One region of the Pontibacillus salicampi genome, then DNA from elsewhere that is predicted to be linked to it. Evidence: predicted binding sites of a transcription regulator. Region 1 holds the regulator's gene; each other region holds the start of a gene.

Region 1 (5,987 bases):
GTGTACAGATAATGCAGCAATGATAGGGGCTGCAGGAAGTGTAGCCTTTAACCAGGGCCATCGAGCCGGATGGGACTTAAATGGTAACCCTTCCTTAACGTTAGAGCGATATGCGAAAAGAGGAACAATAGTGGACAAGTAATGAAGGAACTGCTATCACAGGATAGCAGTTTTTTTTGTGCACTATCTTACTTCTAGGTTTTCAACAGGTTGTTCATAAGCATGTGGATAAGATATTGTAGATATTTGTCGTGGAGGGATTTCGTCCTGTGGGCAATAATTGTGGATAAGTAACGTTAAAATTGTGGATAGTGTGTATAAAGCTGTGAAAAACCAGTGCATTCATTAACAGCCTGTGTATAAACAGGTGGATAACTAGTAAGGGACGAATAAGATATTGACATCTTTCGACAAACCCATGTGTAGTGTCTACCTCTACCATAACGCCTCTTTATGAAAGCGTTGTATATTTTTTATTAATATTTCGTAAAAAAAACCACCCGAACATCGGATGGTTTAATCGTCTTGATGGAGACTTTCCCATTCCTCCATCAATTCCTCTATTCTTTGCTTGCACTGATTATTCTCTTCTGTCAGCTGAAGCGATTTTTCATGATCCTGATAAATTTCAGGCTGACAGAGCAGGTCATCGTTTTCTTCTATCTTTTCTTCGTTTTCCACAATCTCTGTTTCTATTTCTTCAATTCTTCGCTGCCGTTTTCGTTCTTCCCGTTTTTGAGCTTTATTCTGTTGATAATTATTTTTGTTTGCTGTCTTTTCTTCTGTCAGTTGTGGATTTTGCTTGGCATCAAAGGCAGCAAGCTCTTTTTCCTCTTCCTTCTTCTCTAGGAAGTAGTCATAGTTCCCAAGGTAGAGATGGGTGTGGTCGCCTTGCATCTCCAGCACTTGTGTGGAAATCTTGTTGATAAAGTACCGGTCGTGAGAAACGAACAGTATGGTGCCAGGATAATCGGAAAGAGCAGCTTCCAATACCTCTTTACTGTCTAAATCCAGGTGGTTAGTCGGCTCATCAAGAATGAGCAGGTTAGATTTCTCCAGCATCAGCTTTGCTAAGGCTAACCGCGCTTTTTCGCCACCGCTTAAGGAGTTGACCGTCTTCAAAACGTCCTCCCCCGTAAAGAGGAAATTACCAAGAACGGTTCGAACATCCTTTTCATCCATGCCCGGGTACTCGTCCCAAAGCTCGTGCAGAACGTCCTTGCTGGATTCCAGACGGGCCTGCTCCTGATCGTAGTAGCCTATTTGAACGTTCGCCCCATATTGAATAGAGCCGCCGGCAGCCTGTAGGTCGTCTGTGATAGTTTTAAGCAGTGTCGTCTTCCCAACACCGTTTGGTCCTACTAGCGCTACCCGATCTAAGCGATTGACGTCAAAGGTAACATCAGAGAACACGGTGTTGTCCATATCTGGATATTGAAAGGATAGGTCGCGTACCTTTAGCACGTCATTTCCACTTCGTCTGTTAATATCGAAGGAAAAGCGAGCCGATTTCTCATCGCCTTGAGGCTTGTCCATCTTTTCCATTTTCTCTAATTGCTTACGCTTACTTTGTGCTCGTTTAGTTGTGGATGCTCTAGCGAGGTTTTTCTGAACGAAATCCTCTAATCGCTTTATCTCCGACTGTTGTTTTTCGTATTCCTTCATATCCTTTTCGTAGTTGGCAGCCTTTTGTTCGAGATAGCTCGAATAGTTGCCCAAATACTTTTGAGAGGTATGACGGGATACTTCATATATGACGTTTACTACCTTATCCAAGAAGTAACGGTCGTGAGATACAATTACAACGGCACCAGGGTAGCTTTGTAAATATTGCTCGAGCCAATTCAACGTATCCATATCCAGATGGTTGGTCGGCTCATCCAGTACGAGTACATCGGGCTTAGCCAGAAGCAGCTTCCCTAGAGCGAGGCGGGTCTTCTGTCCGCCACTTAGGGTGGAGATTTTCGTATCTACGGAGAAATGTTTAAATTGAAGGCCATTTAACACCGCATTGATATCTGCTTCGTAACGATAGCCGCCCTCATTCTTAAATTCTATTTGCAGAGCATCATAGTCCCGTAGCAGCTTCTGATATTGGTCCTGCTGCTCGATTAGGTCGGGATCCGCCATCTTTTGTTCCATTCGGCGCAGCTGCTCCTCTTTTTCTTGTAGATGGGAGAAGACAGTAACCATCTCCTCCCATATCGTTTTATCTGATTCAAGCCCTGTATGCTGCTCAAGAAACCCTAAGGAAACATCCTTTGGTTTATGGATTTCCCCTTCCTCATACGGAAGGTCTCCCGCGAGCACTTTCAATAGGGTTGACTTTCCGGCACCGTTTCGTCCTACTATCGCAATCCGATCATTAGTGTGTACTTCTAATTTAATATTCGATAAAATAAGGTCAGCGCCGAAGCGTTTCGTTAAATTATTTGCCTGCATTAGTATCATGGTCGTTCACCTCATCTCTGTTAAGTGTATCTTAACAGGACCGGAATAAGCAAGATGCTCGCACGCATGTGAAACGTTATACGAATTAGTTAATTTTTGGTACACTTTAAGAAAACATGCCCTGGCAAAATGGCTTTGTACCTTTTTAGGAGGTTTACACACATGTCAGAGTTCACACATTTTAATGAGCAAGGACGCGCTCATATGGTAGATATATCGGAAAAGCAAGAAAGTGTTCGTACCGCAATCGCACATACTAGCATCGTCGTGGACGAAGCCGTTCACCAGGCTATAACCCAGCAAACCATTGAGAAAGGCGACGTATTGGCTGTTGCCCAGGTAGCAGGGATTATGGCGGCCAAAAATACATCTAATTGGATACCGATGTGCCATCCCTTATCGCTGAAAGGGATAGATGTGTCCTTTCACTGGCAGCAGGAAGGGCAGCAGTATCGGCTTCACATCGAAACGCAAGTGAAGACGAAAGGCAGCACCGGTGTGGAAATGGAAGCGCTGACGGCAGCCTCTGCCACAGCTTTAACCGTCTATGATATGTGTAAAGCCCTTGATAAAGGAATGATAATCGGGGAAACCTATCTGGCAGAGAAGACCGGGGGAAAAAGTGGAGATTACCATAGACCGTCAGACGAAAAGGGGGACAATCCATGGAAATAGATCAACAGAAAATACCGCAAGCGACAGCAAAGAGATTACCCCTTTACTATCGCTTTATTAATAACTTGCATAGCCAAGGGAAGCAAAGAGTATCTTCCAAAGAGCTCAGTGAAGCAGTGAAGGTGGACTCAGCAACCATTCGACGAGATTTCTCTTACTTTGGGGCACTAGGGAAGAAAGGCTATGGCTACAACGTACATTATTTACTTACGTTCTTCCGCAAGACACTGGATCAGGATGAAACGACAAACGTAGCACTCATTGGGGTAGGGAACTTGGGAACGGCCTTTCTCCATTACAATTTCACGAAGAATAACAATACGAAGATTGTCATGGCATTTGATTCGAGCAGCGACAAGATCGGGTCAGACATTGGAGGCGTGCCCGTCTACCATATTGATGAGGCAGAAGAGCGAATGAAGGACGATGTATCCGTTGCGATTCTTACAGTACCAGCTCAAGCTGCTCAGGGAATAGCTGATCGATTAATTGAAGCAGGTGTGGTTGGTATTTTGAACTTTACGCCAGCAAGAATAACCGTGCCAGATCACATCCGTGTCCATCACATTGATTTGGCTGTAGAGCTGCAGGCGTTAGTCTACTTCCTGAAGCACTATCCACTTCAAGAGGGCGAGACGATGCTCGAGGAAAACGATATAATCGAATAAGGAAGAAAGAACGAATCTCATTTTCGCTGAGGTTCGTTTTTTGTTTTGCTGTATAGGAGCTACTTCTAATCATCGCATTCGTAATCGGACTTGAGCCCTTCAGACTTAAGACAAGTCGAAAGCAGCCCAGCTTGTAAATAATGGGATGTGCTGATAAGGATATGGTGGGGCTTAGACAGGTAATCATAAAGGATATACATTTCAATAGAAACGATATATTACCTTTCATTCGACAAAATATGATATATTAGAGATTATTCGGGACACGAAATAAAGGACAAAGGGGGATATTATGAGCAGATTATCGAATAAATGGCTCGTGGTAGTGGCGGTGCTGTTTGGGACGTTTACGGTCATATTAAATAACAGTATGCTGAATCCGACTATACCACGATTTATTGAGATATTTGATTCAGATGCCGTCAGCGTCGGGTGGATGCTGACCATCTTTATGGTTGCGATGGGAATGACGATGCCGCTGACAGGCTTTCTAGGCGACCGGTATGGGAAAAAGAAAGTGTATGTAAGCGGGCTGGTCATTTTTATCATCGGCTCCATAAGCGGCTCCCTTTCTCCAACCTTGGGTATGGTTATCCTGTCGCGGTTCGTACAAGGGATTGCCGGAGGGCTGATGATGCCGATAGCGATGGCACTCATCTTCAACGCCTTTCCGAAAAACGAACGCGGACTAGCCGTTGGAATTTACGGGATTGCGGCCATGGTTGCCCCTGCTATTGGACCGACTGTTGGGGGAGTCATTATCCAGTACTTTGCCTGGCCGTTTCTATTCCTATTTAACATTCCATTCGGCCTAATCGGAATTATCCTATCCACAAGGTACTTGAAGGAAACAGACAAACAAACGGATCTTAAGTTCGATGCAGTCGGATTTGTGCTCGTTACCCTCGGAGTAGGGGGCATCCTCTATGCCTTAGGACGTGGGAAAACGCTCGAGGCTCTAACGCAGCTTAGCAACATTGCTCTTATCGCAGTCGGTGTTCTTGCTCTCGTATTGTTCGTACGCTATGAAAACAAGCAGGAGCAGCCGTTATTAAATTTATCCATATTCAAAATCCCGACCTATGCAATCTCGACGATTGTAACAGGATCCGCATCCATTGGGCTGTTCTCGGGTATCTTTCTATTACCATTGCTTATTCAAAACGTATATGGACTAGGAGAAATTAAAACGGGTCTGCTCTTCTTGCCAGCAGCTGCAGCAAGCGGAATTTTCATGTCGATAGGTGGGCGCATCCTTGATAAGAAAGGGCCAAAATGGGTCATCCCCATTGGGTTGTTCGTGCTTGCGGCCTCTACAACAGGGCTCGGCATGGTTGGATTATCAACGTCCTATTGGGTCATTCTAGCCTTAAATATGGTACGAGGTGTCGGACTTGGTCTTAGTAACATGCCAGCGACAACAGCAGGGATGAACAGCATACCAGAGGAGCAGGTCGCACAAGGATCGGCGATGAACAACGTACTACGCCAGATTTCGTCCTCCTTTGGCATCGTGTTCTTCTCCGTGTACTACGAAACGAGACGAGCCCAAATTGCAGCAGGACAGTCTAATATGACCGAAGCGACACTGCAAACCTTAAATGAAGCATTTCTCGTATCCACAGTTCTCGTGTTAATTGCCGTTCCGTTTGCCTTCTTTATGAAGGGCGTACAGGACGATGAAGAAAAAGAAGCAGCGGATAGCTAAATCCACTGCTTCTTTCTTTATATTCAGGAAGCGGAGCCTTCCTTCCATTCTCTTTTCAATAAACCATACAGCACCATATCCACAGGCCGATCATCGCGGTACACATATTCTCGAAAGGCTCCCTCTCTCGTAAAGCCAAGACGCTCATACATACGAAGGGCACGCTCGTTGTTCTCGAATACCGTTAATTGCAATCGGTGTAAATTACATTCCTCAAAGGCAAACGCCATAAGCAGCTGCATCGCCTCCGTTCCATACCCTTTTCCACGATACGCATCGTCTCCAATGGCGATAGACACCCAGGCATTTCGCTGGTTCCAAAGAATACTGTCGAGCTCCATATAGCCGATGAGCGTATTTGTTTCCTTTGTCCGGATGGCAAACAGAAATCCATCGTTGGAGGAGGCTGCCTCCTCATACCACTTTTCCATCTCCTGCATCGTTTTCGGTTTGGCAATCGCCGCATCGAATTGGCGAAGGAACCG
Region 2 (5,987 bases), on a different contig from region 1:
TCTGTTTGATAAATCAACGAACAATATTAGACTAGAAGCAGATAAAGGAGGAGGGGCGTTATGGGATGTAGGATGCTATGGAATACATTCATCCATGAAAATTCTTCAGTCCACTCCTAAAACAGCACAAGGGCTCCTGCATATGGATCAGAAGCATCAAGTAGATACTACAACCTTTGTACAATTAGAAATGGAAAATGGAACGATGGCACAAATTGATTGTAGCTTTGATGCTCCGATGCGACAGGCATATGAGGTGATTGGTACAAACGGGACTATTAAGGTTCCGCGTGCCTACCGACCAGATAAAGATGATCATGAAGGGTTAATTCAACTGGAGAATCAAAATGGCGCGTACGAAGAAAAGGTGTATGGAGATCAATATAAATTACAAATAGAGACACTGGAGCATGCTATTGCTAACAATGAATCATTGGAGAAGTATCATGAACTTACGTTGGAAAATAGCCGAATATTAGAAGAATTATATCGTACGTAACTAAAGAGGCGGTCTGGTATAGCTAACCTAGACCGCCTCTATTATTTTCTTCAAATGAATAAGGTTTGACCAAACGTGACGATGCCGGTCACTAGTAGGAACACCATGCTGTATTTTAAAGTAAATCGAAACAGTTCAGCTTCTTGTCCAACTAATCCAACTGCACCAGAAGCTACGGCAATGGACTGAGGAGACAGCATTTTTGCCATCACACCTCCGGAGGTATTGGCAGCAACTAAGATTAGCGGAAGTACACTGATTTGCTCAGCTGTAATTTGCTGCAGACTACCAAATAGTGCGTTGTTAGATGTTACGGACCCTGTTAAAAATACACCAATCCAGCCTAGAACAGGGGATAAGAAAGGAAAATAATCAGATGTCGCCGCTAGCGCTAATCCTAATGTGGAAGATTGCCCTGAATAATTTGCGATAAAGGCAAATCCAAGAACCATCATAATGGTAAAGATGGGCTTCGCCAGCTCTTGCATAGTTTCCCGAAGTGTTTCGAGGGCGGCTTTAATAGGAATCTTTAACATAATTATGGAAAGCACGGCTGCAAGCAGAATGGCAGTACCTGTAGCAGAGATAAGATCAAGCTTAAGCACAGCAGCATATGGAGTTTGTTCTGTTACGATAGGCTGTGCTTTTAGAACTAGGTTATGGAGATTTGGCATAGGGATATGGAGGATAGTATTTGCCAGCACCCCGCCTTCAGTAAATAACCGCTTAAAGGGCTGAAGACTCCATATAGTAACCATTAAAGTAAGTGCAATAAAGGGGGACCATGCTTTCGCAATCATTTTTCCTGTTAAGTGAGGTATCTCCGTTTTATCGGCTTGCTGTGCTCCTAAAAGCATTGCTTCTTTTGGCTGCCATACTTTTGTAAATAGAGCAAGTACTACGAGACTAAAAATGGCTGACGTGATGTTAGGTAATTCTGGTCCTATAAAGGTTACCGTCAAGTACTGAGCAATAGCATAAGAGGCACCAGATACTAATGCAGCAGGCCACAGCTGACTAATTCCTTTCATGCCATCCAAAATCATTAATAACAGAAATGGGACTGTAAATGATATGAGAGGTAAGGAAGTTCCTAAAAATTGTCCGATGATTTTTGGGTCGATGCCACTAACTTGTCCTGCGACAATTACAGGAATACCCATGGCACCGAATGCCCCGGAGGCAGTATTAGCAATTAAGCATAACCCTGCAGCCTGTAACGGTTTAAATCCTAGTCCTACCAGTAATGCGGCAGTAATAGCGATAGGAGCTCCAAATCCTGCTGCACCTTCCAAAAAAGCATTGAAGGAAAACGCTACTAACAGCATCTGTATTCTAGCATCATTTGATATAGAGGAAATGGAAGTACGAATAATAGTAAATTGTCCACTTTTAACAGATAGTTTATATAAATACACAGCAGTAATGACAATATAGCTAATGGGCCAAAAGGAGAAGGCAAACCCATAGCCTGCAGCTTCTGTTGCCATATGAACAGGCATATTGTAGATACTTATTGCAATAAGGAAAGATAAAGCTACCGTTAAGAAAGAGGCAACGGTTCCTTTAATTTTAAATACGGTTAAGGCAAGAAAGAAGAATATAATAGGAATAGCGGCTAATACAGCAGATAACCAAATGTTGTTTAGTGGATCGTACGCTTGAACCCAAGTCATTATCTATCACCCTTATAAATAGTTTATGTGAATTATTTCACATATTCATTGTAACGCTTCGCAATAAAAGTGGTAAGTGCAAAAGAATGATGAAAAGGCTTGCATTTACTGCGTTTAAGTAAATGTCATCGTTTGGACAAATTGAAAGCGTTCTAATAGATTTTTGTTGTTCTATGCATTAAAGTAATCGTGTAAGCAAGATTAGTTTTAGGGTTGGAGGGTTACATAATGGAGCGAATTAAACTAGCAGCTGACTTATCACTATCGCGTATTATTCACGGAGAGTGGCGTTTATCTGATTGGAATTATACAGATGAAGAATTACTGGAGTTAATAGAGCATTGCTTGGAGCTTGGAATTACTACGTTTGACCATGCTGATATTTACGGAAGCTATACGTGTGAATCTATATTTGGGCGTGCATTAGCAAAAAAACCAGAATTAAGAGAACGGATGGAAATTGTCACCAAATGCGGCATTGTCTTAGAGTCTCCCAATCGACCAGACCATCAATCACATCATTACAATACGAGTAAAGCCCATATCAAACAGTCCGTTGAGAATTCCCTGCAAAGTCTAGGCACGGATTACATTGACCTTCTGTTAATCCATCGACCTGATCCTTTCATGGATCCAGAAGAGGTGGCTGACGCTTTTCATGAGTTAAAGCAAGAAGGGAAAGTACGTCACTTCGGGGTTTCTAATTTCAAGCGCCATCAATTGAATATGCTCCAGTCGTTCCTGAATATCGAGCTTGTTACGAATCAAGTTGAATTATCGGCATACGAGCTTGAGAATATTCAGGATGGAACACTTGACCTTTGTATGGAGAAACGAATGGCACCTATGGCATGGTCACCTTTAGGTGGGGGAAATATCTTTACGAGCGAAGAGGAAAAGGCAGTACGTCTTCGAGCTGCGTTAACAAAAGTTGCTGGTGAGATAGATGCCGGTGGGATAGATGAGGTTCTGTATGCATGGTTATTAAATCACCCTGCAAACATTATGCCGATTGTTGGCTCAGGTAAGACGTCAAGAATTGATAGTGCTGTTTCGGCACTGAATCACACCCTAACGAGGGATCAGTGGTTCGAAATCTACACTGCCTCCATGGGACACGATATCCCATAATTCGTACGTTGGTACCTGTCGAATTTTAAATAAGCAACAAATTGTGATAAAAGCCATGACTGTCGAACCAGTCATGGCTTTTGTCGATTTATTATACTGATTCACTTATGACATAATATGACGTGCTCTAAGCATTATCTAAAACTTCATGTAAAGCGATTAGCCTTTTTAAAACCCCTTTTCTCATTCCTCACTATACCTCAATAAAAACCTCAGTCCAAAGGAAATTAGCATAATAAGCAACAAGAATAAAAAGGTATATTGAAAGGACGGAATGGAGTATGGCTCTGCTCCAAGCTCTAGGAATAAACTTGCGAACACTGGTCCTGAAGCTGCACCTACGAATTGAATCAACTGCTTTAACCCTATACCTGACCCAATTAACTCATCCGGCAGAAAGCGAGATACTTCGTTAGTCGTACTAGATGACAGGCTTGAGAATCCGAAGCTTGTAAACATATACCCTATCATAATCATATATTCGTTGACAGGGGATAGGAAATAGAATACTAGCGTCGAGATGGTTAACAGAATGTGGGCAAGTAATATGATTCGACTATTCCCAAATCGATCAATAAGTCTGCCTACATAGATAGCAGCAACAGCTGATAATAACGCACCCGGGAATATTATGAATCCTACAGTGGTCGGGCTCTTATCATATACGTTTTGCAGCATGAGTGGCATGATGACCAGGATAGCAAAATGAGTGCTGAAGCCAAGGTAGCTCATATATAGGATGATGCGGTAGTGTTTATATTTCAATAGCTCTGGCTGAATAAATGGCAGTTTCATTCGGTGGATACGCCGCCACAATCCAAACAATACAGCAAGGCCTACTACAAGATAATACCAGGTGAACGTTGAGATGAATAATAGAAACGATGTCACGCTTATCCCTGTTAAGAAGGCACCTGTAATATCAAATCTCCCTTTTTGCAATTGTTCATTAGGCAGCATGTTATAGAGAATTGGAATAAGCAGAACGACAATTAAGGTAAACAGGAATAAGTAATTCCAGTTTAGCTGGTCTGTAATAGCTCCTCCAACCACCGGACCCAAGCCAAATCCTAAGGAGGACGCAGAGGCAACAAACGCCATGGCCCTGCCACGGATGCTGTATGGTACATACCTTCCTGCGAACACATAGGAAAGCCCTGGAATGGCTGCAGCGCCGGCTGCTTGAAAAAGACGAGAGGCAATTAACCAAACAAAATGGTTAGTAAAGAAGCCTGCAAAAGAGGCTATACCAAATAGCGTCATTCCTATGATTAGTAATCTTCGTAACGGTACGTAGTCAGATAATCTTGTATAACCAATTGTGAAGATTGCGAGTACAATAGAGTAGCCAGATACAACCCATGCTCCTTCGGATGGTGTAAGGGAAAAGTCGTCCAGTACATTTGGTAATGCCACGTTAAACATAGTTGTGTTCATGACCACAAGCCACACAGCCAGGCTCAACACCAATACTGTTTGAAAAGCGTGCTTTGTTTGTTCTGATGATTGGTCTTGCTGCATTTCTTCTCCCTCCTGTTTGTATCCGTAAGTATCGGTTTGAACACTCGAAGAATATATCACAATATAGTTGGAATGAAAATTATTATGATTGTTCATGCAATAAGACGGGTGACGGGAAGTGATATAATATGGGGAGAGAGAACATCCTGTAGGAGGAAAGGTTATGGTTATTTTTCAACGCCTATATGAGGCAATAATGATAGTGTTAGTTATGTTCACCATTATGACCCTTTGGACGGAACAGTCCTATAATACGATGATTAATCGATTCGTATGGTTGGTATTCTTTATTGATTTTATTGTCCGTCTGTGGCGTGCGGACCAAAAATGGGATTTTATGAAGAGGAACCCTTTTCTCGTTATAGCAGTTATCCCTTTGGATCAGTTTTTTCAGGTAGCCCGTATTGTTCGTTTAATCTATTTATTTCGTATAAAAACCATTACTAAATATTACATTCAGCCCTTTATAGAGAAAATCACCTATCAGTCTAAGGTGGTAATCGTAGCAGGATTCCTTGGGGTGCTAGCCATCCAGGCTATTATTCTATGGAATGTGGAGGCTAATATTACCTCGCTATGGATGTCATCCAGCTTGGTTATGCAGCAGCTAATGTTCTTTGGTCATCGCAGCATTGAAGTTGATCAAACCATCACGCTCTGGTTCTTTGTATTTACTTCTATTCTTGGTGTGCTGCTTCACGGTCTGGCATTGCAGTGGGTTTTTAGTAAACTTGAGCCGGTCTTTCATCAGATAAAAAAATCCTTCGAATCGTGAAGTTGAACGAAACATAAGTATGAAAAGAGGACCCTGCATAAAAATTTAGAATGTTTTTGAGTCATGAGCTAGATTCGCTGTTGGGGGTGGCGCATGAAAACAGTGTGGCAATATGTTATCCAGTATAGAGGCTCTGTGGCGATTGCCATAGTATTAATGATAATTGAATTACTTGTGGAATTATCCCAGCCGCTAGTAATGGGAATTATTATTGATCAAGGAATTATGAAGGGGGAAATGGAGGTGGTAGGGAAGTGGGGGCTTCTCCTGTTGTCTCTCTCTTTCCTTGCCTTCGTTTGTGGGATTGTAAACTCCTTTTATGCTGCGAGGGTAAGCCAAGGAACTGGATATGACATACGGAGAGATGTGTTTACGAAAATTCAAA
Region 3 (5,987 bases), on a different contig from region 1:
CTAATTCCTTTAAGACAATCTGTAAATCCTTCATGAGGTCACCCCTTGCTGCTGAATAGATATCATTTCTTTATACTCAGCACACGCTTCCATGAGCTCCTGATCCGTGCCTTCCCCTATTAGTACTCCATCTGATAGAAACAGAATCTTATCTGCATTGCGAATCGTATGCAGACGATGAGCAACGGTAATCACGGTAGCACGCTCCGAAAGCTCCCGGATAGAGTGCTGTAATACTCTCTCCGTATGCAAATCTAATCCTGTGGTAGGCTCATCAAATAATACGACAGAAGGCTGCTTCAAAAAGGCTCTAGCAATGGCTATACGCTGCATTTCACCGCCCGATAAACCTCTGCCGCCTTCTCCTACCAATGTATCTAAGCCCGCATCTAGAGAATCAACTAAAGCAGCAATACCTGCTTTTTCAATCGCTTCCTCTACAGCTCCCTCTGATACATCCTGATTTGTACCAAGCATAATGTTCTCTCGAATAGTTCCAGAAAATAAATAAGGATCCTGGGAAATATAACTTAGCTCGCTATACCAAGCCGTTTCCTGATAGTGCTGCAACGGACGACCGTTTAACGTAATTTCTCCCTGTTTCAAAGGTATTAGACCAGCTAAGAGATAAAGCAGTGTTGTTTTTCCAGATCCGCTTCTACCTACGATCGCTACATTTTCATACGGTGAAATAGTGGTGCTCACAGATTTCAACGCAAATCCCTCTGGCTCATATTCAAAGCCAGCATGTTGGAAGCGAATAGCAGGAGGAGAAGCATCTTCCCCTAACGCTTCTGTACCCCACACAACATGCTCCTCTTCCAGCGCTTCATTAATTTTGTTAGCGGCTCCCATGCTCCCTCGTCCCGTATGGAAGGCACTCCCTAAGTCTTTTAACGATAGGTAGAACTCAGGTGCCAATACGAGCACGAAAAACGCTGTAGAAAAGGATATACTTTGAAAAATCACGAGACGTATGCCAACCTCTAAGGCAATAATTCCGATACTCAGCATAGAAATCAGCTCTAGCATTAACGAAGATACAAAGGCTATCTTCAAGACTTCCATCGTCGCATCCCGAAAATCAAGACTTCCCTTCTCAATTCTTTTCTTCTGGTGCTCTGATTTACCGAATAGCTTCAAGGTCGTCAAGCCTTGCAGTGTATCTAAAAATCGTCCTGAGAAGATAGCCATCTTATCCATCTGTTCCTCTGACTTCTTCTTCGTCATGATTCCAATAATAACGTAAAAAAGTGGTATAAATGGTGCCGTCACCACCATAATAATTCCTGTGTAAATATGCTCTGTGGATGCAGCAATAAGAATGAATAATGGAATAATAGATGTTTCAATAACTTGCGGGATATACTTACTGAAATAACTATCCACTTCATCCACAGCATCCATCAGCACACTTACTTTATGCCCAGACTGCCCTTGTATGGATGCCTGCATCGGATTTCTAGTAAACTTGTGCAGCAGCTTTTCCCGAAACTGCTGCTTGACCTTCGCAGCCATCCTCACCCCTGCCAGGCCATTTCCATAAGAGAGAAGAGCCCTCAGCACTAACACCAACAGTAAGCCCCCGATATAAGGGAGGACCTGTTGAAAGGATTCATTTTGTATAAACACTCGATCAACGATTGTCACAAAGAAATACGCCTGTCCAATTACCGTCAGCCCTAACAGGATAGAAGACAGAATAAGAAACCATCTCGTTCCCTTATGTTCCTTTGCCATCCTTTTTAAATCATTCATATATAAACTCCCAACATTCTATGATGTACTAGAGCAACGTCCGCTTCATTAATGTGAATCTTTTCACATTATCTGTTTCCTATATTATAGAATAATCAGCAGGGAAATGCACGCAAATGGATTAACATTTTTATAACATGGACGACTCATTAGTTGCGTCTGTCCCAGTCCTCTTCTACAAGGGAATGATTAATCTCGACCCCTGCCTCATAACCCTCTGCTGCCGCTCCTATAAGACCTGTAAAAGCGTTTTTGGCATCGCCTATAACGTATAGCCCTTTTACCTTTGTTTCCCCGTGGTGATCTCCCTCTAGTCCGTGTCGTTTATTGTGGGTAATTCCTGGTATGTATAACGGAACATAAGCAGGAGGATGGTCAATAAACCCTGCATTACGTGCAATATGCTCTCCGTTGTGTGTCACAACAGTGGTGAGCACACCTCTATGAGAAAGGAGCGCTTTCACGGGGGATGTTACAATACGAATACCCCGCTCCTCACATTCCTTCTGAGCAGCCACTGGCACCTCTGAATAACCATTTGTAAACACGATTACATCCCTACTCCAATTGTAGAGTAACTTCGTGAAGGATAAAAGCTTTTCCCCACTCACAAATAATGCGAGGCTCTTCCCCTTTCGCTCAAATCCATCACAATAGGGACAAGGGAAAACCGAAATGCCATACACATCCTTTAAGCCCTTTATAGACGGTAACGTTTCCTTCATTCCTGTGGCAATGATTACTCTCCTGCTCCACCACCGAGCTCCTGAGGCTGTCACAATAGAAAAATAACTCTTTTCCCACCCTACAGCACGTACCGTATCTCCCAATCTCTGAATAGTAGGATATTGCTGTAGCTCTTGCTGGGCAATGGTCCGGAACGTATCGGGTTCTATACCATCTCTTGTTAAGTATCCATGCGAAGCTTTTGTTACGGCATGGCGAGGTTCACCTTCATCAATGAGCAGGACGGTACGCAACGCCCGGCCAAGCACCATTGCAGCACTCATCCCACCAGGTCCTCCTCCTACAATAATGACATCAAACATGCTTTCCTGTACCATAAACGTACCCCTTCGTTCTATTTCTTTCTATTCTTTACCAAGTATAGGGTTCTATACGAAAAGCACTTCCACGGCGCACTACTTCGAAAACCCCGATCCTTTAATTACTTCATCTGCACTTTTTTTGTACAGCTCTTTCCCCTTTATAGTTCCGTTAGCCTTAGCATAGGATTGAACGATATGAAAGCCGACGTTATATCCAATCCACTTAGGATACCGGCTCCATGTTTTACCAAGCATATATAGATTATGCTTTTTCCGGTCATCTAGCTGTAAGTCGTCAACAAACAACCGCTTCCAGCTCTGCTTCGCTTCCTTTACCGTGTACATACTAGACCATGGGGCAAGCCATTTATCTCCATACTGTTCCTTCACGGCGTATTCCCCCATCCCCTCTAATACCACCAACTCCTTTAACGTTAAATCACGAGGACTAATGCCAAGGTGCTGTAAACGGCATACATGATTATATTCATGAGCTAATAACGCATATAAGCTTTCGCGAGGCAAACCAGGCGAGACAAATAAAAAGATAATGTGGTCATAGGCGACTCCACTTTTGTTCGTAGAAACCCGTTCCTCATCTGCCTCAGCCCGTGTAATCGGAAAAATAAAAATCGGAACGTCTGGTCCCTGCCATTCATTCTGGAGCCTGCGAAACTCTTTTTGCGCTAATTCCAATGTGCGCTCCTTCTCTAACGCTTTTCCTATCTTCTTCATCTTTTTCCATTCTCTTGGCTGGAATAATCCATACTCCTGCAGTTGCCCTTGCAGTGTACTAGCATCTAAATCAGGAAAATAGTTGATCAATCGTTTGATCAACGTCTGCCGTTGATAGGACTCTGCCTGAAAGGAAGACCCCTTTTCACATTTAGCTACGAACTCCTCTAGCCAGCGTCTTGTATTTATAACGGACATGATCATCACCGCTCCACATCTTGAGATACTCCATATATATCCATCGTCTATCGTTAACGTGCATTGCCCTGCGGCAATTGTGACAAGCATCCCTACTAATTATCCTCTCCCTAGTTGTACACCCATACGAAAACGAACCCTCTACATACTATATAGAGAGAGCGAGGATGGAGAAACGCCTCCTCCACTTACAAATACGGAAAGAGGAGAGATATCTATGAGTTACGGATACGGTGGTTTCGGCGGCGGCGGATGCTGTTACGGTGGAAAACAACAAGGTGGATATGGATATGGCGGCGGATTTGTTTTAATCGTCGTATTGTTTATCCTATTAATCATTGTTGGTGCAACTTTCATTTGCTAATTCAATAGGAGTAAACAAACCTTATCCTCAAAAGGATAGGGTTTGTTTCACTTATAAACTTATATACAAACAGCAGGGATAGGTCCTTCTCATGCCGAAGACATTTTAGTAAAGGAGGCATGTGGCAATATGGATTTGGTAAAAGGATTAACGATTCGAAAGGCTGGTACGGAAGATTGTAGCTCTGTAATGGATTTGCTAAAGGAAAGTGCCCAATGGATGAAAGATAACGGTATTCAGCAATGGAGGTTTCTTTTAGCAGGAGGGGACGATGAGGAAATCGAACAGGCTATTGTGAATGGAGACACATACATAGTGTTAGACAACGACAAAGCAGCCGCTACGTTTACTCTACTCTCCAAACAAAGTGAATGGGACAAGAAAATGTGGGGAGAGGACTCAACCTTTCCATCCGTGTACTTACATAGACTTGCCCTTTCCCCCCTCTATATGAACAAGGGCGTAGGCCGCGAACTGCTAGGATGGATGCAGCATCATCTGGACGGAACAGAGTATCTCAGACTTGATTGTGTTGCAGATAACTTCAAATTGAATGCCTTCTATCGGAATAATGGATTTGAACTGGTTGGATTCGAGGATGGACATAGTAGGTATCAAATGAGGCTATAGCAGGAACTTTTCATTATGTAACATACATAACGGGCTACAGATTGTCTGTAGCCCGTTATGTTAAAACTATATTATACTATCCTATTCCACTGTCACACTCTTAGCAAGGTTACGTGGTTTATCCACATCACAGTCGCGGTGTAGTGCTGCGTAATAAGCAATAAGCTGAAGTGGTACAACAGATGCAAGGGGAGTCAATAATTCGTGTACCTCTGGCAGTACAAATGTGTCTCCTTCTTGATCCATGCCCTTCATACTAATGATGCAAGGGTTTGCTCCACGAGCAGCTACTTCCTTCACGTTGCCGCGGATGGAGTAGTTTACATTGGATTGAGTAGCAAGAGCTACAACCGGTGTACCTTCTTCAATTAGTGCAATAGTTCCGTGTTTTAGCTCACCGCCGGCAAAGCCCTCTGCTTGGATGTAAGAAATCTCTTTTAGCTTTAGAGCTCCTTCTAACCCAACATAATAGTCTGCGCTGCGACCGATAAAGAAGCAGTTACGAGTAGTTGGCAGGAATTCTGCTGCTACACGTTCAATTTCTTCTTTTTGATCACATAGAGCTTCCATTGCATTGGCTACAATGCCTAATTCCTTCATCGGATCGAAATCCAGCTCGATTCCTTTTGCCTGTGCTGTATCTACAGCGAGAATAGCTAGAACAGCTAGCTGAGCTGTGTATGCCTTTGTGGAGGCTACAGCAATTTCAGGGCCTGCATGAAGGTGCAGTGTGTAATCTGATTCACGAGAAAGGGTAGAACCAGGTACGTTTGTAATCGTTAAGGATGGATAGCCTTTTGCCTTTGTCTCTACAAGCACTGCACGGCTATCAGCAGTTTCTCCACTTTGAGAGATGTAGACAAATAATGGCTTATCGGAAATAAGCGGCATGTTGTAGGAGAACTCACTAGCTACGTGTACTTCTACAGGAACATTAGCTAATTTCTCGATAAACTGCTTTCCAACCAAACCTGCATGGTAACTAGTACCACATGCAATGATATACACTCGATCACATTCTGTCATTGCTTTTCGCACATCTGGATCTAATTTTATTTGATCGTTATCGTCTTGGTATTTCTGGATAATACGACGAATAACAAACGGCTGCTCATCAATTTCTTTAAGCATAAAGTGTGGGTACGTTCCTTTTTCGATATCCGTTGCATCGATTTCTGCTGTGAACGGCTCGCGATCTACTTTTGAACCATCTAGCTTCTGGATTTCTACATTATTACGGCGAACAATAACAA
Region 4 (5,987 bases), on a different contig from region 1:
GATTCCAACGGGTGTGAAAATTTTCAATTGGCTATTTACTATGTATAAAGGCCGAATTAAGATTAATACAGCTATGCTATGGGCACTTGCCTTCATCCCGAACTTTGTCATTGGCGGGGTAACAGGTGTTATGCTTTCTATGGCAGCAGCTGACTATCAATATCACAACACATATTTCCTAGTATCTCACTTCCACTATGTGTTGATATCCGGTACTGTATTTTCATGTTTCGCAGGACTGTATTACTGGTATCCGAAAATGTTCGGACATAAGCTTAATGAGAAAATAGGGAAAGTAAGTTTCTGGTTATTTGTCATTGGATTTAACGTTTGCTTCTTCCCGATGTATTTCTTAGGGTTTGCCGGGATGCCAAGGCGTGTGCATACGTACACAGAAGAATCAGGCTTCTTCGAGTTAAACTTTGTGGCTTCCATCGGTGGGGCTTTAATGGCACTAGGATTTATTGTGCTAGTGTACAATATTTATTATAGTGTTCGTTACTCAGAAAGAATTACAACAGGCGATCCATGGGATGGTAGAACGCTAGAATGGGCTACTCCGGCTCCTGTACCTTTCTATAACTTTGCTAAGACTCCTGAAGTACAAGGACTTGATCCGTATTGGGATATGAAGAAACAAGGAAAAGCAGAATTGGACTTAGATAAAGAAGAGTTAGAGCCGATTCACATGCCGGATTACTCTAGTGTGCCAATTATCATGTCCACCTTCTTATTCATTTCCGGTTTTGGACTTGTATTTGAATGGATGTGGATGGCCATTCTCGGAGCAGTGGGTACGATTATTACAATGATAATCCGTTCCTTTGATCCTGATGAAGGCTACCATGTCGAGGTGGAAGAAATTAAAGAAACAGAGCGCAAGGTGCGCGGAGAGGAGGCGTAATCAATGGGACATGCAGAAGCAATAGATCCAAATAAGCCGCTTGAATTACAAACGGAAAAGAACCGTTTAAATATCCTCGGATTTTGGATATTCCTAGGAGCAGAAGTTGCTCTTTTTGGAACATTATTTGCTGCCTATTTCGTCTTAACCGGACGCTTGGCAGATGGCCCAGGTCCAGCAGAATTATTTGAAATAAAGGGTGTCCTTATTGAAACGTTCATCCTTCTTACAAGTAGTTTTACATGTGGTTTAGCTATCCATGAGATGCGGCGGGGCAATAAGAAGGGCCTCATGATTTGGTTTATCTTGACGCTGTTACTAGGGTTAGGGTTCTTATACTTTGAAATTGAAGAATTTATCCACTATGTCCACGAGGGTGCCACCATGCAAACGAGTGCCTATTGGACTAGCTTCTTCACACTGCTTGGCACCCACGGGGCTCACGTGAGTTTAGGTATTGGCTGGATGATAATGATTTTAATCCAATTAGCACGTCATGGTCTTAACACCACTACTGCTAGGAAAGCGTTCATTATTTCCTTATACTGGCACTTCTTGGATGTCGTGTGGATCTTCATCTTCACAGGTGTGTATTTAACAGGGATGGTGATGTAAATGAGTAATCAGCAAAATCATGATCATTTCCCATGGAGTCACGTAATCGGCTTCGCATCTTCAATTGTATTAACGCTTATTGCCGTTTGGGTTGCTTTATACTCAAGCTTCACCACAACAATGATTCTTTGGACGATATTAATCCTTGCTCTTGTTCAAGCTGGAATCCAGCTATTCATGTTCATGCACATTAGAGAAGGAGATAGCAATACGCAAATAGGTACTATGGTGTATAGTGCGATTATAGGCGTTATCATTGTAGGTGGCTCTGTATGGGTTATGAATGCAATGATGAGCGGAATGAATATGTAGCAGACGAAACAGCCCATCCTTACAGAGGATGGGCTGTATTATTGATGTGAAGTTACGAAATTCGTTTTGTGATGAAAGGCATCTTATCGAAAATTCTGTTGCGTGTCTGCTCTTGCTGGAAGAAAACGATATAGAAGGCATAGTGCGCATATACGATATTTAACATAAATAGAATGAGCAGAGACGTATAGGCAAGCCCTGTAACAGATAGAGAGGCAAACTCAACAATAAAGTATGCCCACATTCCAACGATAAGAGGAAGCTGAATTAGAGCTGTTGTACGATGCTCCAGCCATAAGAATAGGGGGGTGATGGTTGCGAATATAACATAAACTAGTAAGACATCCATTTATAATCCACTCCTTCGTGGCAATTGTGTCTATTTTGTGAACTTTATCTTATCAACACTATACCAATATTTTCATTGATTGAAAACCCTTTCATTCAATATTCTTCACTATATTGTCACATATATATCTATGCATATCTCTTGTATCCTATAAGACTATTCTTTAGACTGGAGATACGAGAAATAATGTGAAGTTAATCACATATAATGTGAAATGAGTCACAAAATTGTCATCAGTTATTCACCATTATTTCGTTTGCATCCTTTATCCTTAAGGGTATTAGATAATAGAATTCACTTTAATAAGTACTTTAACAATGATTAGGTAACAAGGGGAGGCAGCTAGATGATGGAACTAGATAGTGCAATGTTAAGCAGAATGTTAACGTCTATGACATTAGGCTTTCATATTATATTTGCAACCATCGGAGTTGGAGTTCCGCTTATGATCTCCATCGCTGAGTTTATCGGTATAAAGAAAAACGATGCACACTACACGCTTTTAGCTAGAAGATGGACAAGAGGCTTTATTATTACGGTAGCAGTGGGGGTTGTGACAGGCACAGCCATTGGACTACAACTGTCTTTATTATGGCCAAGCTTTATGCAAATAGCAGGGAAAGTGATAAGCTTACCATTATTCCTTGAAACATTTGCTTTTTTCTTTGAGGCTATTTTCCTCGGAGCTTATTTGTACACATGGGACCGGTTTAAGAAGCCCATTTATCATTGGCTATTATCCATCCCTGTATTTGTAGGTGGAGCACTTTCTGCATTCTTCATTACAACGGTCAATGCGTTTATGAATACACCGCAAGGATTTGACCTGGAAGGAAAAACGCTTGTAAATCTGCAGCCGCTGGAGGCTATGTTTAATCCTGCAACGCCGACAAAGGTGTTTCATGTCTTAGCTTCGAGCTATTTAACATCTGCAGCTATTCTTGCAGCTATTACAGCGTTTATTATTTTGAAGAATAAGTCTACTGATTATCATAAAAAGGCTTTAAAGCTTACTATGACAGCCACGTTTTTGTTTGCTATCTTAACGGCTGTAGCAGGGGATTTGTCTGCGAAATTCTTAGCTGAGGAACAGCCTGAAAAACTGGCTGCCGGAGAATGGCACTTTGATACTGAGGAAGGAGCTGACTTAGTTTTATTCGGTACACTCTCAGAGGACAACGAAATAAAAAATGAGATACGAATACCTAATGCACTCAGCTTTTTAGCTCACGGAGATTTTAACAGCGAAGTAACAGGATTAGATCAAATACCTGAAGATGAACAGCCGCCCCTATGGATTCATTACATGTTCGATTTGATGGTCTCGTTAGGCATGTATGCACTTGGTGTTTCTTTCTTATATTTAGTACTGTCTAGATTTAAGCGCTGGAGTGAGCATAATAAATGGCTATTGTGGTTGATTGTGTTAAATGGTCCACTGGCTATGCTTGCAATTGAATTTGGCTGGATATATGCAGAAGTAGGTCGCCAGCCTTGGATTCTAAGAGGTTATATGAAGGTAGTGGAAGGAGCGACAACTTCCCCGCATGTCGGATGGATGTTCCTGCTATTCTTATTGCTCTACATTTTGCTTGGAACCATTTGCACACTAGTGCTCCGTAAATTGTTCAAGGATAATCCGGCTGAAGCTGAATTAGAGCACCGCTATCCTGAAATTGCGGATGGAGGTGGTAAAGAATGAGTTATGAATTAATCGGAATTACAGTCCTTTGGATATTTTTGTATGGGTATTTAATTGTTGCATCTATTGATTTCGGTGCCGGATTTTTTGCCTATTATGCAAAGCAGACAAAGCAAGATCACATTATAAATAAATTAATATCTCGTTATTTGTCACCGGTATGGGAAGTTACGAACGTGTTCTTTGTATTCTTTTTCGTTGGACTAGTCGGCTTCTTTCCCGACACCGCTTATTACTACGGTCAGACGCTGTTAGTACCGGGGAGTATTGCCATTATCCTATTAGCAATTCGCGGCTCCTTTTATGCCTTTGAGAATTATGGATCGAAGCAAAGTAATGTGTATATGTTCTTATATGGAGCTACTGGGCTGTTTATCCCAGCAGCTCTATCAACAGCGTTAACCATCTCAGAAGGAGGTTTTATTGAGGAAACGGCAGACGGCGTACGGTTATTAACAGGTGAGCTCTTAACAAGCCCTTATTCCTGGAGTGTAGTATTTCTAGCAATTGTGTCCGTACTGTACATTAGTTCTGCATTTCTAACCTTTTATGCGAATCGAGCAAACGATATGGATGCTCGGGAATTAATGCGAAAGTATGTGCTCTTTTGGAGTTCTCCGACTATCATTGCCAGTCTTACTACGTTCATTGCAATGAGTCAGCATAATAATGAGCATTTCGAAAAGATGCTCGACCTCTGGTGGATGTTTGGAATATCGGTAGCCTTTTTCCTTGGTGCTGTTTTCCTTATCTATCAGAAGAAAAACTTCGGACTCGCCTTTATCTTCGTAATGATGCAATTCTTTTTCGCATTCTTTGGATATGGCGCTGCTCATTTACCGTACCTGTTAACCCCTTATATTACGTTAGAAAGCGGGGTAACAAATGATGCGATGGGCCTTGCCCTTGTTATCGCATTTATAGCAGGACTGCTGCTTTTAATACCATCGTTAATCCTTTTGTTACGTATGTTCCTATTCGATGCAGACTATGTAAAAGGAAAAAAATAACTAACAACACATCTCTTGCTAATGTAGCAGGGATGTGTTTTTGGTTTCTTTAGAAATGTATAAGTGGGAAGCAGGTGTACCTTCTTTTCTCTTGCCTTTTGTGATAGACTTGTATCGGTATGATTACCTACAACATATTTAACGTATAATGATAATAGATAGGGATAGAAGATGGGGGTTAAGGGTTATGAAGAAAGAATATGCCGTAATTGGCCTTGGTCGCTTTGGGGGAAGTATTTGTAAGGAGCTTAGTCGTGAAGGAATGGAAGTACTGGCCATTGATGTTGATGAAGACAAAGTGAATGAATATAAAGACATTGCTTCCCATGCTGTTATCGCTGACTCTACCGATGAGAATGTGTTAAAGGAGCTCGGAATTAGAAATATTGACCATGTAATCGTTGCGATTGGTGATAATATCCAGGCCAGTATTCTCAGTACATTAATGTTAAAGGAGTTAGGAATAAAGAAAATTACAGTAAAGGCTCAGAACGACTACCACGAAAAGGTATTGAATAAAATTGGGGCAGACCAGGTTGTTCATCCAGAAAGAGATATGGGGAAGCGTATAGCTCATAACATTATCTCTAATAACGTATTGGACTATTTGGAATTGTCCGACGATCACTCTGTAGTAGAGGTGAAGGCCGGGCATAAGATGATAGGTAAGACATTAGTTGATTTAGATATCCGCGCTCGTTATGGTTGTAACGTTGTCGGTATTAAACGAGATAGAGAAATTAATGTTTCTCCGATGGCAACAGAAACTATCCTAGACGGAGATATCCTTATCATTATCGGAGAAGACAGGGACATCTCCAGATTTGAGAAAAACCTTGTTGCTGATGATGACTAAGTAAAGACGTGTCTGGATGGTTGGTGTACCGAATTATACATTGATAGTACCAGGCTCCATTATGTCAATATGAGGTCAACAACTTCCAATCAACCCATTTACAAACGAGTTGAACGAGGCGAATACAATATATAATACTTAATATGCCCATAGGAAAGCCAGTTGATGGTTTTTCTATGGGTTTTTTTGTTACATTACTTAGTATAAGTAAGGCTTTGGCTACAAAATTGTACATAAAT

Evidence for each region. Region 1 encodes Rex, which represses fermentation and respiration genes when NADH is low (regulators of the CRP and FNR family bind a similar motif). Its sites were predicted from a motif close to TTGTGAAATATTTCACAA; they were not measured.
Region 2: the regulator Rex is predicted to act here: its motif matches at 2,201-2,218, upstream of ACFFGV_RS12015 (lactate permease LctP family transporter).
Region 3: the regulator Rex is predicted to act here: its motif matches at 1,810-1,827, upstream of cydD (thiol reductant ABC exporter subunit CydD).
Region 4: the regulator Rex is predicted to act here: its motif matches at 2,388-2,405, upstream of ACFFGV_RS01415 (cytochrome ubiquinol oxidase subunit I).

Annotation. Positions count from the first base shown of each region.
Region 1 is NZ_JBHLTP010000022.1:53,942-59,928, reverse strand. It holds gene tsaD (tRNA (adenosine(37)-N6)-threonylcarbamoyltransferase complex transferase subunit TsaD) at 1-142, shown strand, start outside; gene ACFFGV_RS19710 (ABC-F family ATP-binding cassette domain-containing protein) at 517-2,451, opposite strand; gene moaC (cyclic pyranopterin monophosphate synthase MoaC) at 2,614-3,126, shown strand; gene ACFFGV_RS19700 (redox-sensing transcriptional repressor Rex) at 3,123-3,794, shown strand; gene ACFFGV_RS19695 (MDR family MFS transporter) at 4,087-5,502, shown strand; gene ACFFGV_RS19690 (GNAT family N-acetyltransferase) at 5,526-5,987, opposite strand, start outside.
Region 2 is NZ_JBHLTP010000010.1:84,638-90,624, reverse strand. It holds gene ACFFGV_RS12020 (Gfo/Idh/MocA family protein) at 1-499, shown strand, start outside; gene ACFFGV_RS12015 (lactate permease LctP family transporter) at 550-2,175, opposite strand; gene ACFFGV_RS12010 (aldo/keto reductase) at 2,404-3,306, shown strand; gene ACFFGV_RS12005 (MFS transporter) at 3,490-4,827, opposite strand; gene ACFFGV_RS12000 (transporter) at 4,991-5,602, shown strand; gene ACFFGV_RS11995 (ABC transporter ATP-binding protein) at 5,696-5,987, shown strand, end outside.
Region 3 is NZ_JBHLTP010000007.1:90,684-96,670, forward strand. It holds gene cydC (thiol reductant ABC exporter subunit CydC) at 1-34, opposite strand, end outside; gene cydD (thiol reductant ABC exporter subunit CydD) at 31-1,758, opposite strand; gene ACFFGV_RS09415 (FAD-dependent oxidoreductase) at 1,908-2,822, opposite strand; gene ACFFGV_RS09420 (DUF2268 domain-containing putative Zn-dependent protease) at 2,901-3,830, opposite strand; gene ACFFGV_RS09425 (YjcZ family sporulation protein) at 3,958-4,104, shown strand; gene ACFFGV_RS09430 (GNAT family N-acetyltransferase) at 4,234-4,734, shown strand; gene glmS (glutamine--fructose-6-phosphate transaminase (isomerizing)) at 4,816-5,987, opposite strand, start outside.
Region 4 is NZ_JBHLTP010000002.1:115,682-121,668, forward strand. It holds gene qoxB (cytochrome aa3 quinol oxidase subunit I) at 1-904, shown strand, start outside; gene qoxC (cytochrome aa3 quinol oxidase subunit III) at 908-1,519, shown strand; gene qoxD (cytochrome aa3 quinol oxidase subunit IV) at 1,520-1,831, shown strand; gene ACFFGV_RS01410 (spore morphogenesis/germination protein YwcE) at 1,884-2,180, opposite strand; gene ACFFGV_RS01415 (cytochrome ubiquinol oxidase subunit I) at 2,527-3,882, shown strand; gene ACFFGV_RS01420 (cytochrome d ubiquinol oxidase subunit II) at 3,879-4,892, shown strand; gene ACFFGV_RS01425 (potassium channel family protein) at 5,080-5,748, shown strand.